Regions from separate parts of the Actinoallomurus bryophytorum genome, predicted to be linked through region 2. Evidence: riboswitches for the same ligand, from Rfam matches in the RefSeq annotation. Region 2 holds a riboswitch; the other holds the start of a gene.
The links. A riboswitch is a leader RNA that binds a small molecule or an ion and turns the genes downstream of it on or off. The one in region 2 is predicted to bind glycine.
Positions count from the first base shown of each region.

Region 1 (9,154 bases), on a different contig from region 2:
CGGTGATGCCGATGTCGTGGAGGCGGTCCTCGGCGTCGCGCCCGGTCAGCTCGGACTCGACCAGGTCGACCAGCACCAGGTGCACGTCGGTGCCGCCGGTCAGGACCTTGACGCCCGCCTTGGCGGAGTCCTCGCGCAGGAGCCGCGAGGCGAGGGTGCGCGCACCCTCGACCGTACGGCGCTGGCGCTCGGCGAACTCCTCCGACGCGGCGATCTTCAGGGCGACCGCCTTGGCGGCGATGACGTGTTCGAGCGGGCCACCCTGCGTGCCCGGGAACACCGCGGAGTTGATCTTCTTGGCGAACTCCTCTCGGCAGAGGATGAGGCCGCCACGAGGCCCGCACAGCGTCTTGTGCGTCGTGGTCGTGACGATGTCGGCGTGCGGCACCGGCGAGGGGTGCAGGCCCGCGGCGACGAGCCCGGCGAAGTGCGCCATGTCAACCATCAACAGCGCACCGGTCTCGTCCGCGACGCGGCGGAACGCGGCGAAGTCGAGCCGGCGCGGGTACGCCGACCAGCCGGCGACGATCATCTTCGGCCGGTGCTCGTGGGCCAGCCGGGCGACCTCGTCCATGTCCACCAGGCCGTCGTCGCCCACGTGGTACGCGGCGACGTTGAACATCTTGCCGGAGTAGTTGATCTTCATGCCGTGGGTCAGGTGGCCGCCGTGCGCCAGGTCCAGGCCCAGGATGGTGTCGCCGGGCTGCAACAGCGCGAAGTAGACCGCGATGTTGGCCTGCGCGCCCGAGTGCGGCTGCACGTTGGCGTGGTCCGCGCCGAACAGCTCCTTGGCGCGGTCGATCGCCAGTTGCTCGGTCACGTCGACGTACTCACAGCCGCCGTAGTAGCGCCGACCCGGGTAACCCTCGGCGTACTTGTTGGTCATCACCGAGCCCTGGGCCTCGAGCACGCTCACCGGCGCGAAGTTCTCCGAGGCGATCATCTCCAGGGTGGACTGCTGGCGGTGCAGCTCGTCCGCGATCGCCGCGGCGACCTCCGGGTCGGCGTCGGCAAGAGAGGCGTTGGTCAGGCTCATCACGCCTCCTCGATCAGCTTGGAGTACGCGGGGGCGTCGAGCAGGTCGGGGGCGTCGCCATCCGTACGGATCTTGAACAGCCAGCCCTCGCCGTACGGGTCGGCATTGATCACGGCCGGGTCCTCCTCGACCGAACCGTTCACCGCCACGACCTCTCCCGTCACCGGTGAGTAGATGTCACTCACCGACTTGGTGGACTCCGCCTCACCACAGGGCTCCCCGGCCTCGACCGACGCGCCCTCCTGGGGCAGCGAGACGTAGACGATGTCACCGAGGGCGTCGGCGGCATAGGCGGTGATCCCGATGGTGACAACGCCTTCGGCGGGCTCGGTAATCCACTCGTGCTCCTCCGTGTAGGAAAGCGTCTCGGGAACGGTGCTCACGGGGTCCTCCTATAGAAGGGCAGGGCGACCTTGTCGACCGGCTCGTTTTTGCCGCGGATGTCCACGTAAAGATCGGTGTCTTCGGTGTGACCCGCGTCGATATAGCCCATGGCGATGGGCTTGCCCAGTGTCGGGGATGGCGCGCCGCTGGTCACGACTCCGCACGGCGTGCCGTCTGATCCCACGATTTCGTACCCGTGCCGGGGCACCCGGCGCCCCTTGGCCACGAGTCCGATGAGTGTGCGCTCAGGCGTCTCGTCGGCCAGCGCGGCTAGTGCCGCACGGCCCACGAAGTCGCCCTTGTCGAACTTGATGGTCCTGCCCAGACCGGCGTCGTACGGGGTCGTCGCGGTCGTGAGCTCGTTGCCGTACAGCGGCATCCCGGCCTCGAGGCGCAGCGTGTCACGCGCGGACAGCCCGCACGGCCGCAGCTCGTCGCCGCCCGCCTCGGTGAGCGCCTCCCACACGGTCACGGCGTCGCTCGCGGGGACGAACAGCTCGAAGCCGTCCTCGCCGGTGTATCCGGTACGGGCGATCAGGGCGTCGATCCCCGCCACGGCACCGGGCAGGCCCGCGTAGTACTTCAGGTCGGCCACCGGCGCGTCGGTGAGCTTGCTCAGGATCGCCTGGGCCTTCGGCCCCTGGACGGCGACCAGCGCGTACGCGTCGGAGCGGTCGTCGACGGTGGCGCCCTCGAAGCCATCGGAGCGTTTGACCAGCTCGGAGTGGACGAGGGCGGCGTTCGAGGCGTTGGCGACGACCAGGAAGGTCTCGGCGGCCAGCCGGTAGACGATCAGGTCGTCCAGCACGCCGCCCTGCGGGTCGCAGATCATCGTGTACCGCGCCCGGCCGACCGCGAGCGCCGACAGATGCCCGATGAGCGCGTGGTCGAGGGCGGCCCCGGCCTGGGTCCCGGTGACGAAGATCTCCCCCATGTGGGAGAGGTCGAACAGCCCGGCGCTCGTGCGTACGGCCTGGTGTTCGGCGGTCTCGCTGCCGTAGCGCAGCGGCATCAGATAGCCGGCGAACTCGGTGACGGTGGCGCCCAGGTCCTCGTGGACCTCGGCGAGTGGTGTCTTCTTGGTGTCCGGAGCGGACATCGCGGCAGGCTCCTTATCGCGCAGGCGCTCACGTACTGGCGGGTCTCATCGTCCCACTGGCACGCGGCATGCGGTTTCGGCGCCTCCCCCTCTGTCATCGGTGCCTGAGAGCTTCACCCGTGAGGGCTTGCACCTTCGGCGGGAGCGTCGCTCCGCTTTCCAGAGGTCGCCTGGTCCACGCGGTTCTCTTCGCCTGAGAGGTTCCGGGGAGGATTTGCTCCTTCGGCGGCCCGGGCTGGCGGCCCGGGCGCTCTCCCGCGTGGGATCAACGGCTCTGGCCAGGCTAGCAGCGCCCGCCGTCGCCGCGATAGTGGCGCGTTGGCGCACGCGATCCGCGGCGGACCGGCTCGGTCCGCCGCGGATCGTGATCATCGGCTCCGTCAGCGTACGAAGGACACCTCCGGGTACCGGGGCGACGGCCCGTCGAGCAGGCCGTCGTCGCGACCGCGCAGGTGGCGGTCGAAGAAGGCGGCCAGGTACGCGCGCTCGGTCGCAACGGCGCGCGCCGGGTCGATCCAGCCGATGTCCTCGTACGCCGCCTCCGACGGCAGGCCGATCTTGCTCAGCTGCGGCACGAGGGACTCCATGTCGGTGTAGCTGTGGTGCTTCGAGCCGCGCAGGTGAAGGTCCAGCTTCGGGCCGTCGCTGTTCGACCAGAGCGCCTCCCACGACCGTACGGTGTGGTGGTCGCTCGCCTGGCTGCCCATGAGCAGGAACGGCCGCCTCAGCCCGTCCTCGGCGAGCGGTGACAGGCCGGGACCGCCGTCGTCCTGGTCGAAGCCGAGCGTGCCGTCCAGGTCCGCGGCGGCCGCGACCCGCGGATCGTCGTGCATGGTCTGCAGCGCGGTGAAGCCGCCCGCCGACTGGCCGAACATGCCGATCTTGCCGGGATCGAGCGCGGCACCGAGTCCGTTCGGGAGCGTGGGAAGCCGGTCGAGCACGAAGCGGGTGTCGGCCACCCGTACGCTCACCAGCTTCTTCAGCGTGGACAGGATGTCCCCGTCCACCGGCACTTTGAAAGGCTCGACCCGGCCGCCGGGGAACTCCACCTCGGACGCGTCATAGGTGTGGTCGATCGTCACGACGACGTAGCCGCGGGAGGCGAGGTCCTCGGCGAGCGTCGTGCCCAGCGTCCGTGGGTCGCCGAGGCCGGGCGAGTACAGCACGACCGGATGGCGGCCGGCCTGGACGGGAGCGTTCGCGTGGGAGTGCGTCAGGGTGGCGCCCCAGGGCACCTTTCCCGGGGGGATGCCCCAGCCCTCGTGCACGGGTGTGCCGAGGGACTCGTCGAAGTGCTTCGCCGCGGCCGGCGACATCTGCGGCGCGACCGGGTACGCGCCGGCGTCGCTCGCCGGGTAGAAGGCACTGACCATCAGCTCCCGGTACGGCTGCGCGGGCACCCAGGGATCGGGCCGCGAGTGGTCGACCAGGCGCAGCGCCACCGTGCCGACCGCGTACGGGCCGGACGGTGCCGGCAGTACGAGCCTTGTGAGCCCGGGGGCGCCGGTCTTCGGGGTCACGGCCGATGAGACGGCGGGACCCGCCGTGACCAGGGCGCCCGTGATCAGGCCGCCGATGAGCAGTCGTGTGACGCGGGACTTTCGCATGGGATGGAGACCTCCGGATCGGGTGTCTCTCATGCTGCTGAGCCGCGCGCGTCCGCCCAATGGGGTCACCACGCGAGCGGGGGTTCGGTTGTCCCCACCCAGGGCCGAACCGAGTGATGTGCCGTTACTGTTCCGGCATGGTGTGCTGGTCTGCGGGCGAGGAATACGGGGCCTTCGGAGGAACGGATCGGAAGGCGGGCCCTGCACAGCGTGGGGCGTCCGCACGAAGCGCTGGAGATCGACCTGCGCGGTGACGGCCGCGCGGAGATCTCGGCCGGACACCCGGCGCGACTGTTCGTGCGCGGCGGGAGCGTGTGCCTGGCCACGACGGGTCGTGACGGCGGAGACCCCCACGTACTGGCCGATCACGACGACGGCTGGTACGACACCGGAGACCTGGCCGTTCCCGACGGGCGCGGCGGGATCAGGCTCGTCGGCCGGACGGCCGACCGGAGCTGCTCCGCCGCTGGCTTCGCGGCGAGACCGAGCTGCCCTCACAGAGTGCGAAGTAGCGCGGTCCGGGTCGACGGTGCCGTGCCCGATGCGAAACGCCGTGCTCAGCCGTGGGAGCACCACTGGTGACACGTCGGCGACGGCGTCCAGGGCCGGTGGCTCATGGTCGGCCGCCAGTGCGGTGACCGCCGGTGCCGGCCGGGTCTGTTCAGGTGGGTGGGCGTCCCCAGCAGCGTCTGCTGCGGGCGGGGCGGCACGTGCCATTCGCCGAGTTCGGTGGCGTAGCCGGCGTTCAGGGCGTACTGCACGCCGACGATCTTGGCGGTTCTGGGCACGGCGAAGACGATGTAGCCGGACTTGACCTGGCCGCGCAGCAGGCTCACGACGCGGGAGAAGCCCGGGCCCGCCGACACCGTCGCCACGGTCGGGTCATAGGCGTGACCGGCGGTGTCGATGACCTTCGCGCCGAAGGTGGGGCTGTCGTGGTACGGCGTGATCCCGACGTTCTTGAACACGAACCGCACTGCCGCGAACCGCTCCCCCTTGCGAGGGTTCTCGAACGCGCCCTGGCCGACGGCGGTGGAGACGACGTCCTTGACCTTGACGGCGAGCTTGAGGGTGCCCGCCCCGTTCGCGTCGTCCACGCCGGTGAGGATGATCGCGGTACCGACGTTCGCCTGGTGGACACGGAGCGGGGTGCTGGTGGGTTCCGGGTTCTTGGCCGTCTGGGCGGCCGTTCCGCAACCGGTGAGCAGCGCCATCAATCCGGCGGCGAGAACCAGCCTCCGCACGTCGCGGTCCCCCATCGACTCAGAATCGAGTGATCAGGATAGGGGTGACGGGTGGCCGGGGACAGCGATATGGCCACGCCCGGCCTGCCCGGGTTCGGCCGATCCCCGGGGCGCTCTGTCAGCCCGTCGCGGCCAGGCGGCGTACGGCTAGCTCGGCCAGCAGGGCGGCGCCGTCGGCCAGCACCGCGTCGTCGAAGACCGCGTTCGCCGCGTGGTTGAACGGCGCGCTGCGCGGGTCGCCGCCGGGCGGGCACGCGCCCAGGAAGGCGTACGCCCCCGGCACCTCGTTCAGGAGGAAGGAGAAGTCCTCCGCCGTGGTCATCGGGTTCGGTATCCAGGCGAAGCGTTCGGTGCCGTAGAGGTCGCCGACGGTGCCGGCGGTGAACTCCGCCTCCGCCGCGGTGTTCACTGTCGCCGGATAGCCGACCTCGTGTTCGACGGCCGCGGTGAGGCCGTGCCCCGCCGCGATGCCGTTCACCAGCTCCCGCAGTCCCTCGTTGACCCGTGTGCGGGCCTCGGCCGAGAAGGACCGAATCGTGACGCCGAGCAGCGCCTCGTCCGGGATGATGTTGGACACCGTGCCGGCGTTGAAGCTGCCCACCGTGAGCACGACCGGGTCGAAGACGTCGAAGGCACGCGTCACGAAGGTCTGCAGCGCGGTCACCATCTCGGCGGCGGCCGGGATCGGGTCCTTGGCGAGGTACGGCTGGGATCCGTGACCGCCCGCGCCGCGCACCGTCACCTTCAGCTGGTCGGCGCCGCCCATGATGGTGCCGCGCCGGGACAGGAAGGTGCCGCCCGGCATGAGCCCCGAGGCCACGTGCAGTGCGTACGCGGCGACGGGCCGCTCGCCGGCGGCGTCGAGCACGCCCTCTTCGATCATGAGCCGCGCGCCGGCGAATCCCTCTTCGCCCGGCTGGAACATGAAGATGACGCTGCCCGCGAAGTCCGCCCCGCACAGCAGTCGCGCCGCGCCCGCGAGCATCGCGGTGTGCAGGTCGTGGCCGCACGCGTGCATCCGGCCCTCGATCTCCGACGCGTACGGAAGGCCGGACTTCTCGGTGAGCGGCAGTGCGTCCATGTCGCCGCGCAGCAGGACGACCGGGCCCGGGGACGACCCGCGCAGCACCGCGGTCACGGAGGACAGCGCCGTGCCGGTGCCGATCTCCAGTGGCAGCCCGTCTAATGCGGCGAGCACCTTCTCCTGGGTACGCGGGAGTTCGAGTCCCAGCTCGGGTTCGCGGTGCAGGTCACGGCGGAGCCGTACGAGGTCGTCCTGGAGGTCGCCGGCAGCAGCACGCAAAGTGGACATGCCACGTCACACTACGCGGCGCTCCCATGCGGGGATCTCACGCTTCATCCGGAAGTCCACGACGCCGCCGAGGTCCTCGCGGTTCAGCGTGGTCCGCAGCCGGACCATCGCGTCGTCGCGGATCCGCCACGCGAGCTCGCCGAGGTCGACCTCGGCGTCGCACATCACCCGTACGCGTACCGAGGGGCGGCGGGCGCTACCGGAGAGCCGGGTCCGTACCCGGCGCACTCCCGGATAAGACGTGACGTCCGCCGAGATCGCACGGGTCGCGACGCGGGCGGCCATCCGGGTCGCCCCGGCGCGCGCGTCGCCCATGGCGAGCCGCCGCAGCGTACGGGACCGCCACTGCGCTGCCAGCCAGCCGGTGCCCAGCACCGCGACGGTGAGGGCGCAGGCCGCCACCGCCGGCCAGAACCACGGGTTTTCAGCCATCTTCTGTGACATCGCCCCGGTGACCACGGGACGGTCGGGCCCGAACGCACCGAGGCCGCCGGCCAGCGTCGTACCCCCGGCCACCAGTAGCACCAGGCCGGTCAGGGCCAGCCAGACGCGGTTCCACATCGTTCTTCCCTTCAGCTCTTACGGCAGGCGACGCGCACGGCGACCTGGGGAACCCGTACGGGATCCAGGTCCTCCAGCCGGTCGCGTACGGCGTCGGCGACCAGCTCTCCGAGGTTTCCCGCGTTGTGGAAATCGGTGACGGCGCGGATCTCCACCCGCGGCCGCAGCCGTCCACGGAGCCGCACGGTCGCGGTGTGGACGCCCGCCACCGCCAGGGCGGTGCAGTGCAGGTCCGCCCGCAGTGACGACCGGCCGAGCCCCGTGATGAACCTCGGGTCGTCGCCGGCCAGCGGCGCCGTTCCGGTACGCCCGGGCAGCACCGCGGCCAGGACGAGCGACAGGCCGGCGAGCAGCAGCCCGCCGCCGGCGGCCATCAGCTCCGGATCGCTCCAGGTGAGCGTGTGCAGGAACCGCACGGTGATCTCGGGATGGAGGACCGGATGGCCGAGCCGGGCCGAGATGACCTGCGCGGCGACGATCGCGCCGGCGACCGTCAGCAGCGAGGCGGCCAGGCTCGCCGGCAGCACCCGGCGTGGCCGGAAGGCACGCACTGCCGCACGGCAGCCGTCGGAGCGGTCCTGGACCTCACCTGTCGCAACGAGTCGATCACGCACCGTGGTATTAGACCATGTCCGGCCGGGTGAGGCCGCCGTCGGCAGGTCAGCGGAGCACCACGGTCCGGTCGGCGTTGATCAGTACGCGGTGCTCGGCGTGCCAGCGGACCGCGCGGGCCAGCGCGAGGCACTCCATGTCGCGGCCCACCGCCATCAGCTCGGCCGGCCCGTGCGTGTGGTCGACGCGCGCGACCTCCTGCTCGATGATCGGTCCCTCGTCCAGGTGCGGGGTCACGTAGTGCGCGGTGGCGCCGATGAGCTTGACGCCGCGTTCGTGTGCCTGGTGGTACGGCTTGGCGCCCTTGAAGCTCGGCAGGAACGAGTGGTGGATGTTGATGATCCGGCCCGGGAGCTTGCCGCACAGGTCGTCCGAGAGGATCTGCATGTAGCGGGCGAGCACGACGAGATCCGCCTGGTAGTGCTCGACCAGCGCGAGGATCTCGGCCTCCTGCGCCGGACGGCTCTGCCCGCTGACCGGCAGGTGGTGGTAGTCGATGCCGTACGACTGGGTCAGCGGCCGCATGTCGGGGTGGTTCGAGGCGACCGCCACGACCTCGATGCCGAGCAGGCCCGAGCGCTGGCGGTAGAGCAGGTCGTTCAGGCAGTGGCCGTACTTGGAGACCAGGATCAGCACGCGGGAGCGTACGGCGAGATCGTGAAGGTGCCAGTCCAGCGCGAACTCCGGTCCGAGGACGGTGAACGCCTCGGTCAGGGCGTCGCCCAGGCCCTCCGGCGCGTCGAACTGCGTCCGCATGAAGAACCGCCCGGTGCCGCGGTCGCCGAACTGCTGGCTCTCCACGATGTTGCAGTCACGCTCGGCCAGCACCCCGGAGACCGCCGCCACGATGCCCGGACGGTCGGGGCACGACAGCGTCAGTACGTACTCCGTCATGACACGAGCCTACGGGGGACTTACCGGACCTGTGACCATCCCATGACGTTCGGTACTGCTCCGCAGGCCACGGGAGTTCCCTCCGCCGCGTGCCAGCAACGGGCAAAGGACTGGCGACAGGCGGCTCGGGCGGGCGGTGCGTCCCCCGGGCACCGTCCATACTTCACCGGGCCGACGAGAGCATTTAACTCGCCCGGCGCGGGGGCGACTCGGCCGGCGGGCATCATCGCCCGCGCCATGTCGCGTACTCACGGCTGGGAGACGATCGTTGCTGAAACGCATCGCCGCCGTACTGGCACTCATCGGCGCGGGCCTGAGCTGCGCCTCCTGTCCTCCGGCCTCGGCGTCGCCTCCGCCTGGACACGCCGTGCTCATCGGGGTACCCGGGCTCGAGTGGAGCGACGT
Region 1 is NZ_VFOZ01000001.1:4,554,554-4,563,707, reverse strand. Features, by position in the region: gene FB559_RS21615 (serine hydroxymethyltransferase) at 1-1,036, opposite strand, end outside; gene gcvH (glycine cleavage system protein GcvH) at 1,036-1,419, opposite strand; gene gcvT (glycine cleavage system aminomethyltransferase GcvT) at 1,416-2,519, opposite strand; glycine riboswitch at 2,601-2,688, opposite strand; glycine riboswitch at 2,690-2,787, opposite strand; gene FB559_RS21600 (alpha/beta hydrolase family protein) at 2,900-4,126, opposite strand; gene FB559_RS21595 (hypothetical protein) at 4,337-4,708, shown strand; gene FB559_RS21590 (DUF4352 domain-containing protein) at 4,684-5,385, opposite strand; gene FB559_RS21585 (M20 metallopeptidase family protein) at 5,489-6,682, opposite strand; gene FB559_RS21580 (Asp23/Gls24 family envelope stress response protein) at 6,689-7,243, opposite strand; gene FB559_RS21575 (DUF6286 domain-containing protein) at 7,255-7,857, opposite strand; gene purU (formyltetrahydrofolate deformylase) at 7,904-8,749, opposite strand; gene FB559_RS21565 (hypothetical protein) at 9,018-9,154, shown strand, end outside.
Region 1: it holds a riboswitch for glycine, as region 2 does, so the genes downstream of both, gcvT (glycine cleavage system aminomethyltransferase GcvT) here and gcvP (aminomethyl-transferring glycine dehydrogenase) in region 2, are expected to answer to the same signal.

Region 2 (9,154 bases):
ATCATCAGCGTGCCGGCCACCGGGAACGCGAGCGTCGGGGCGTGCAGGCCGTAGTCGATGAGCCGCTTGGCGACGTCCTCAGCGGTGACCTTCGTGTCCTTGGTGATCTTCCGGATGTCGATGATGCACTCGTGCGCGACGAGGCCGCCGCGGCCGGAGTAGAGCACCGGGTAGTGGTCGGCGAGCCGCTTCGCCACGTAGTTCGCGGCGAGCACGGCCGCCTCGGTCGCTTCGCGCAGGCCGTCGGGGCCCATCATCGCGATGTAGGCCCAGGAGATCGGCAGGATGCCCGCCGACCCCCACGGAGCCGCCGAGATCGGACCGCTGCCCGTCTCCGGTCCGGCCTCGGGCCGCAGCGGATGGTTGGGCAGGAACGGCACCAGGTGCTCGCGTACGCCCACCGGGCCGACGCCCGGGCCACCGCCGCCGTGCGGGATGCAGAAGGTCTTGTGGAGGTTCAGGTGGGAGACGTCGGAGCCGAACTCCCCGAGGCGGGCCAGGCCGACCAGGGCGTTGAGGTTGGCGCCGTCGACGTACACCTGACCGCCGGCGTCGTGCACGCTCTTGCAGACGTCGGCGATCGTCTCCTCGTAGATGCCGTGCGTCGAGGGGTACGTCACCATGATCGCCGCGAGGGCGTCACGGTGCTTGTCGATCTTGGCGTGCAGGTCGTCGAGGTCGATGTCGCCGCTCTCGGTGCTCTTGACGACGACGACCCGCATCCCGGCCATCACGGCGCTGGCGGCGTTGGTGCCGTGCGCCGAGGACGGGATGAGGCAGATGTTCCGGTGGCTCTCGCCGCGTGCCGCGTGGTAGCCGTGCACGGCGAGCAGGCCGGCCAGCTCACCCTGCGAGCCGGCGTTCGGCTGCACCGAGACCTTGGCGTACCCGGTGATCTCGGCCAGCCACGACTCCAGCTCGCCGATCAGCTCGACGTAGCCCTGTGCCTGCTCCAGTGGCGCGAACGGGTGGATCTGGGCGAACTCCGGCCAGGTGATCGGCTCCATCTCGGTCGTGGCGTTCAGCTTCATCGTGCAGGACCCGAGCGGGATCATCGAACGGTCCAGCGCGATGTCCTTGTCCTGGAGCCGGCGCAGGTAGCGCAGCATCGAGGTCTCCGAGCGGTGCGCGTGGAAGACCGGATGGGTCAGGAACTCACTCTCGCGCCGCAGGGCCGCGGGCAGCGCGCTGCCGGCCGCCGGCGGTGCGTCCTCGGCCCCGAACGCCCGCAGAACCCCGGCGACGTGCTCGTCGGTGGTGGTCTCGTCGCAGGAGATCCCCACGTGGTCGGCGTCGACCGGACGCAGGTTGATGCCGCGCTCGCGCGCACCCCGCACGACCTCGTCGACGCGGCCCGGCACTCGGACGAGCACCGTGTCGAAGAACGCCTGGTGCACCACCTCGGCGCCGAGCGCCTCCAGGCCGGCGGCGACCCGCGAGGCCTGTCCGTGCACCCGCTCGGCGATGCCCTTGAGGCCGTCCGGGCCGTGGTAGACGGCGTACATGCTCGCCATCACGGCGAGCAGCACCTGTGCGGTGCAGATGTTGCTGGTGGCCTTCTCCCGGCGGATGTGCTGCTCGCGGGTCTGCAGCGCGAGGCGGTACGCCCGGTCGCCGTCCGCGTCCACGGAGACTCCGACGAGACGGCCGGGCAGTTGCCGCTGGATGCCGTCGCGTACGGACATGTAGCCGGCGTGCGGGCCGCCGAAGCCGTACGGCACGCCGAAGCGCTGCGTGGTGCCGACCGCGATGTCGGCGCCGAACTCCCCCGGAGCCCTGAGCAGCGTCAGCGCGAGCAGGTCGGCGGCGACCACGACCTGGGCGCCGCGCCCGTGCGCCGCCTCGGTGACCTCGGCCAGGTCGCGTACGACGCCGCTCGCGCCCGGGTACTGCAGCAGCACGCCGAAGAAGTCGCCCTCCGGCAGGCCCGCCGACGTGTCGGCGACGACCACCTCGATGCCCAGCGGCAGTGCCCGGGTGCGGATCACCTCGATCGTCTGCGGCAGCACGTCGGCGTCGACCAGGAAGGTGTCGCCGCCCCCCCGCGGCGCCACCCGGTGCGCCAGGGTCATCGCCTCCGCGGCGGCGGTGCCCTCGTCCAGCAGCGAGGCGTTCGCCACCGGGAGCCCGGTCAGGTCGCTCACCATGGTCTGGAAGTTGAGCAGTGCCTCGAGACGTCCCTGGGAGATCTCCGGCTGGTACGGCGTGTACGCGGTGTACCAGCCGGGGTTCTCCAGCACGTTGCGGAGGATCACGCCCGGGGTGATGGTCCCGTAGTAGCCCAGGCCGATCATCGAGGTGAGGACCTGGTTGCCGGCCGCCAGCTCACGCAGCCTGGCCAGCGCACCGACCTCGCTGAGCGCGGGCGGCAGGTCGAGCGGCCGGTCGGTGCGGATCCTGACGGGCACCGCCGCGTCGATGAGCGCGCCGACTCCGTCGTATCCGGCGACTTCGGCCATCTCAGTGCGTTCGGCCGGCGACGGCCCGACATGGCGATCAACGAACGGGACCTCGGTCATGAAGGAGCCTCCAGGCGGCGGGCGGGTACCACCGGGCATACCGGTGGCCGGTCTCCCCCTCTGTCACCTGAACCTGAGAGCTTCGCCGCGAGGTCCGCGGCTTGCACCTTCGGTGAGGACGGGCGGCCGGATGACCACCGCGTCCCGCTTTCCAGAGGTGCCTGGCCCGCGCGGTCCTTTTGCCTGAGAGGTTCCGGGGAGGGTTGCTCCTTCGGCGCTCCGGCGCTGGTTGTGCCGGAGTCTCTCCCGCGCGGGTTCGACGGCGTCTACCACCCTACCGGAGGGTTGTCGCCTGCACGTAAAACGCGTCGCGCACCACCCGTAACCGGGGTCAGCGGTTCGCCGTGCGGTAGCGGCGGATCGCCAGCGGGGCGAAGACCGCGAGCAGCACGGTGGACCAGAGCAGTGTCGCGACGACCGGGTGCTGCAGGGGCAACGCCACGTGCCCGGCCGGGACGCCCGGATTGCCGAACAGACCGCGGCACGCCGCCACGACGGCGCTCACCGGGTTCCAGTCCGAGATCACCCGCAGCCAGGCCGGCATGCCCGCGGTCGGTACGAAGGAGTTGGACAGCATCGAGAGCGGGAAGACCAACGGCAGCATCTGGTCGGCCGTCTCCTCGTTCTTCACGAGCAGCCCGAACAGCACTCCCGCCCACGACAGCGCGTACCGGAGCAGGATCAGCAGGCCGAAGGCGGCGAGCGCGGACAGGATGCCGTGGTGGATGCGCCAGCCGACGGCGTAGCCGCAGCCGACCATGGCGACCAAGCCGACGACACCGATCAGGATGTCGCCGCCCACCTGCCCGAACGGAACGGCGGACCGGGCCATCGGCATCGAGCGGAAGCGGTCCATGACGCCCTTGGAGGCGTCGGTGGCGACCGCCAGCATCGTGGTCATCAGGCTCGTGAGCGCGGTCATCGCGAACAGTCCGGGCATGAGGTACTCCCGGTAGTTGCCGCCGCCGGGAACCTTGATCGCGCTGCCGAACACGTACCCGAACAGGACGACCATGATCGCGGGGAAGATGATGGCGCCGACCAGCTCGCCGGGCTGTGACTTGAGCTGCATGAGGTTGCGCCAGACCACGGTACGGCCGTCGACCAAGGTCCAGCGGATCCGGTCCATGCGGCCGGACGGGCGTGCGGGCGGTGCGATGGCCCGTACGGGCAGTTCGACGGCCATCAGGCACTCACCTTCTCGTCGATCTTTCCGGTCAGACGGAGGAACACCTCGTCGAGCGTGGGGCGGCGCAGCGCCACGTCCTCGACCTCGACGCCGGCCCGGTCCAGCTCGAGCACCACGGACGGCAGGGTCATGGACCCGCCACTGACCGGCACGCTGACCCGGCGGTACTCCGGCTCGGTGTCCGGCGTGCCGATCCGGGCGAGCACGGCGGCCGCGTCGGGCAGCCCGCGCACATCGGGGACGACCACGTCGAGCCGGCTGCCGATCTCGGCCTTCAGCTCGTCCGGGCTGCCCGAGGCGATCACCCGCCCGGCGTCGACGACCGCGATCCGGTCGGCGAGCTGGTCGGCCTCGTCGAGGTACTGCGTGGTGAGCAGCACGGTCGTCCCGTCGGCGACGAGCTCCCTGATGGTGTCCCAGATCTCTCCCCGGCTCCGCGGGTCCAGTCCCGTCGTCGGCTCGTCCAGGAACAGCACCGGCGGCGCCGTGATCAGGCTGGAGATCAGGTCGATCCGGCGGCGCATGCCGCCGGAGTAGGTCTTGACGAACCGGTCACCGGCATCGGCGAGGCCGAACCGGGTGAGGAGCTCGTCCGCTCGCGCGCGGGCGTCCTTCGCCGACAGGTGGTACAGACGCCCGAACAGCCGCAGGTTGTCGCGGCCGCTCAGCTTCTCGTCCATGGAGGCGTGCTGGCCGGCCAGGCCGATCCGGTAGCGCACCTCGTCGGCGTCGCGGACGACGTCGTACCCCGCGACCCGCGCCTGGCCCGCGTCGGGCAGCGTGAGCGTCGACAGGATCCGCACGGCCGTGGTCTTGCCGGCGCCGTTCGGGCCGAGCAGGCCGAAGACGCTCCCCCGTGGCACATTCAGGTCGACCCCTCGTAGCGCTTCGGTTCTGCCGAAGCGCTTGTGCAATCCCTCGGCCCAGACGGCCGACTCCGAACTCGTCATCATGCGATCCCCTCTGACTGCGTACCTCGTACGCGCTGTGGGTACAACGTACGCATAACTGCGTACGTTGTACAAGTGCTGGTACGTTGTACGCGATCGGGATGAGAGGCAGGCATGGCGTCACCTGGGGATGAAGGCCGGAAGAACCCCTTCGGCTCCGCCTACGAGGAGCGGCGAGAGCGGGGCACCCACCAGAAGCCGACCCTCTGGGAGCGGATCGAGGGCTCGAGCCGCGGCCCGCGCCCGGCGCTGACGCACGACCAGATCGCGCGCGCCGCCGTCGAGATCGCCGACGCCGACGGCCTGAGCGCCGTGTCCATGCGGCATCTGGCCGAGCGGCTGGGTGTCGCGACGATGGGCCTGTACCGCTACGTCACCGGCAAGGACGAGATCTATGAGCTGATGCTCGACGTGGTGGCCGCCGACCTCGCCCTGCCGGACGCCGGATGGCGCACCGTCGCCGACTCCTACGCCAGGCAGCTGCGCGCCCTCAGCCTGCGGCATCGCTGGATGTACCAGGCCTTCGCCCGCGTGCCGGCGTCACTGTCCCCGGCCAACGTCGCCGTCATGGAGAAGGCGCTGAGCTCCATCGAGGGCCTGGGCCTCGATGTCGACACGATGATGGCCGTGTTCGGCACGGTCAACTCCTTCGCGCGCGGCGCGGTCTTCGCGGAGGTGACACAGCGGGAGGCTCTCGAGCGGCAAGGCTGGAAGTCCGAGGACGACGCGCGGCTCGCCTACGTGCCGTGGGTCCGGTGGATGCTGAACTCCGGCCGTTACCCGAAGGTGGCCCGCTACGTCATCGAGGGCTCGAACGAGGACGACGCCGAGTGGCAGTTCGAGTTCGGCCTCGGGTGCGTGCTCGACGGCATCGCCGCCCGCCTCGGCATCTGAGCCGTCCGGCCACTTGGGCGGCCTGTGGCAGATCTTTTCCCGGGACGCGAAAGTGCACTGCGGCCCGCACCGTAAGGGCCTACTTAAGTGTCCTTCCATGCCCTCGGCGGGCATCACGCCGATAAGCCGGGCCCGGGCCTGGGAAGATTCATCTCGTGCCCGCTAACGAATCCCCCGATCGGCCTCGCGACGGTTACATGCTGACGCGGACCCGCGACGAGGCCGCGCGTGGCGTCGCGGACGGTCCCGTGGTCGACGAACCCTCGCTGCCGGCGCGCATCCGGCGGCCGGCGGACGCCATCCGGTTCCTGCTGTCCCTCGGTGTGATCGTCGTGATCCTCAGCCTCGCGCACGTGGCGCGGGAGACGACCAGCGGGCTCGCCTCCGACATCACCCACGGGACCGAGCAGGCCCCGCATCTGCTGCTCACGCTCGCGGGGCTCGCCTCGGGCATCGGCGTGCTCGCCGTTCCGGTCGCCTTCGGCGTCGACCGCGTGATCCGCCGCGACGGGCTGCGGGTGGCGATCGGCGTCATCGCGGCGGTCGTGGCGCTCGGCGTGTCACTCACCGTCGACTCCTGGGCGACCGCCGCCGGCATGCGCGACCTCGCGTGGTACCTGACGTGGCGACGGCACGGCGGCTGGTTCCCCGGCCCCGCGCACATCGACATCACCCCGGTCATCGCCTACGTCACCGCGGTGCGGCTCGGGGGACGCGCGCGCTGGCAGATGGTGACCTGGGCGGTCATCGGCCTGGACGCGGTCGCCTCGCTGGCGGCCGGCGCCATCACCCCGCTCGCGGTCGTGACGACGTACGTCATCGGGCGCGCCGTCGGCTACGCCACGCTCTACGCGGTCGGCTCCCCCAACACCCGCCCGGCGGGCCGTGCCGTGATGACCGCCCTGCGGCGGGTCGGACTCGACGCGGTCCGCGCCACCCGTACCTCCGGGGATCCCGACGGCTTCCGCGGCTACGGCGCGATCCTCGCCGACGGCCGCAGCATCGACGTGACCGTGCTCGACCGCGACCAGCAGAGCGCCGGCCTGATCTACCGCCTGTGGCGACGTGTACGCCTCCGGGGCGGGACACCACGGCGTACGATCCGCTCGCTCCGCCGGTCGCTGGAGCAGGAGTCGCTGATGGCGTACGCCACCGCTGCCGCGGACGCCGCGACCCCACGGCTCCTGGCCACCTCCGAGGTCGGCAGCGAGGCGGCGCTGCTGGCCTACGAGCACGTGCCGGGGTGCACGCTGGCGGAGCTGCCCGAAGAGGCGCTGACCGACGAGCTGCTCGTCGCGGTCTGGGGTCTGCTCGGCACGCTCCAGCGACATCGGCTCGCGCATCGGCGGCTCGTCGCCGAAAGCGTCCTGGTCGGCCCCGGCGGCCGGCCCTACCTCATCGACCTGCGCACCGGCGAGACCGCCGCCGGCGACCTCGCCCTGCGCATCGACCTGGCCCAGCTGCTGACCGACGTGGCCCTGCGGGCCGGTCCCGAGCGCGCGGTGCGCACGGCCGCGGAGGTGCTCGGCCCCGAGTCCCTCGCCGGCGCCGTGCCCCTGCTGCAGAAGGTGGTGCTCGCCCGGAGCACGCGCGCCGCCCTGCGCAGGGACAAGGGCCTGCTCAGCGGGGTCCGCGAACAGATCCGGATCCTGCGGCCCGAGATCGCGGCCGAGCCCGCGCAGCTCGACCGGTTCAGCCCGCGGACGCTGGTCAGCGTGATCGCCGGGACCGCCGGGGCGTACCTCCTGCTGTCCCAGCTCGGCAACGTCGACGTCGTCGCGCTGATCTCCCACGCGGACTGGCGGTGGTTCGGCGTCGGCCTGCTGGCCTCGGCGGTCAGCTACCTGGCGGCGGCGTTCATGCTGATCGGCTTCGTACCCGAGCGCCTGCGCCTGTGGCGTACGGTCCTGGTGCAGGTCGCGGCGTCGTTCGTCAAGCTGGTGGCGCCCGCCGCGGTGGGCGGCATCGCGGTGAACACGCGCTATCTGCAGAAGGCCGGGGTGCCGGCCGGGCAGGCGGCCGCGAGCGTCGGCGCCTCACAGCTCACCGGGATGGCGTGCCACGTCCTGCTGATCCTGCTGTTCGGCTACGTGACGGGCAGCACCACCGGCCCGGCCCTGCCACCCTCGCGGATCATCATCATCGCGCTGCTGACCGCGGCCGTGCTCACGATCGCGCTCTTCTCGATCGGGCCGGTGCGCCGCCTCATCACGTCCCGTACGCGGTCGCTGTTCGCCGGGGTCGTCCCCCGGCTCCTGGACGTCCTGCAGTCGCCCAAGAAGATCACGACGGGCCTGGGCGGCACGCTGCTGCTCACGGCGGCGTTCGTGCTCTGCCTGGACGCCTCGATCCGTGCGTTCGGAGGCTCACTGGACCTGACGACGGTCGCCGTCGTCTTCCTCACCGGCAACGCGCTGGGTTCGGCGGTGCCCACGCCGGGCGGGCTGGGCGCGGTCGAGGGTGCGCTCTCCCTGGGCCTGACGCTCGCGGGACTGCCCGCGGGGACGGCGACGTCCGCGGTGCTGATGTTCCGGCTACTGACGTTCTGGCTGCCGGTGCTGCCCGGCTGGGCGGCGTTCACCCATCTCCAGCGCAGCGAGACGATCTGAGCCTGCCGGCGGCGGTCCCCCTCGCCGCCGTCGGTCCGTGTCAGCCGGTACGGCGTGCGCGGCGGCGGTGGGCGAGCTCGTCATTCGGGCCGTCGTGGTCGCTGTGCGCCCGCTCGGCGGGCAGATCCGCCAGGCTGCCCTCGACTTCCTGCCAGACCCGTCCCAGCGCGATGCCGAACACCCCCTGGCCGCCCTGCAACAGGTCGACGACCTCGTCGGCGGACATGCATTCGTAGACGCTCACCCCGTCGCTCATCAAGGTGATCTGCGCCAGGTCGTCGACTCCCCGGTCCCGAAGATGCTCCACGGCCGTGCGTATCTGCTGCAACGACACCCCCGTGTCGAGCAGCCGCTTCACGACCTTCAGCACCAGGATGTCGCGGAAACTGTAGAGACGTTGCGAACCGGAGCCGTGCGCCGAACGCACACTGGGCTGCACCAGCTCCGTACGCGCCCAGTAGTCGAGCTGCCGGTAGGTGATGCCCGCTGCCGCGCATGCCGTGGGGCCGCGGTACCCGACATCGTCGGGAAGAGGTGAGACCACGCCGCCGAACAGGAGACCCTGTTCTCCGGCGCGCTGAGAGGCTTCGCGCCTGTCGCGGGCCGCCTTGCCCTCGCCGCTGCTTGCCGCCACGCGGACCTCCGGCTCTATCATCCCGCAGTGATCCACCAAGGGGGTTTGACGGAATTACACCGCGGGGGTTCAAGCAGCACGGTAGGTCGCGGCCAGACCAGGGTCAACGTCCGCCCTCGGCGCGTCGCACGCGACTGCAAACCGTTACGACGTCTCCAAATCACCACAGTCGCTGACATTGGGGCGTCTGCCCACGTACCACCGGCCCTTGGACACGAGGCTATGCCCAAGACTGCTGAAAAGAAACTTTCCCACTTGATTTCCTGCGGGAAGGACGGTTTCGGGTATATGGGGGTTACGTCGAGATCACACGCGAGCGTCCGATCGTCGCAATCCGCGCCCACGCCCGCCCCCTACCG
Region 2 is NZ_VFOZ01000003.1:162,495-171,648, reverse strand. Features, by position in the region: gene gcvP (aminomethyl-transferring glycine dehydrogenase) at 1-2,519, opposite strand, end outside; glycine riboswitch at 2,570-2,680, opposite strand; glycine riboswitch at 2,681-2,778, opposite strand; gene FB559_RS42055 (ABC transporter permease) at 2,851-3,705, opposite strand; gene FB559_RS42050 (ATP-binding cassette domain-containing protein) at 3,705-4,658, opposite strand; gene FB559_RS42045 (TetR/AcrR family transcriptional regulator) at 4,773-5,552, shown strand; gene FB559_RS42040 (lysylphosphatidylglycerol synthase transmembrane domain-containing protein) at 5,750-8,161, shown strand; gene FB559_RS42035 (MerR family transcriptional regulator) at 8,202-8,795, opposite strand.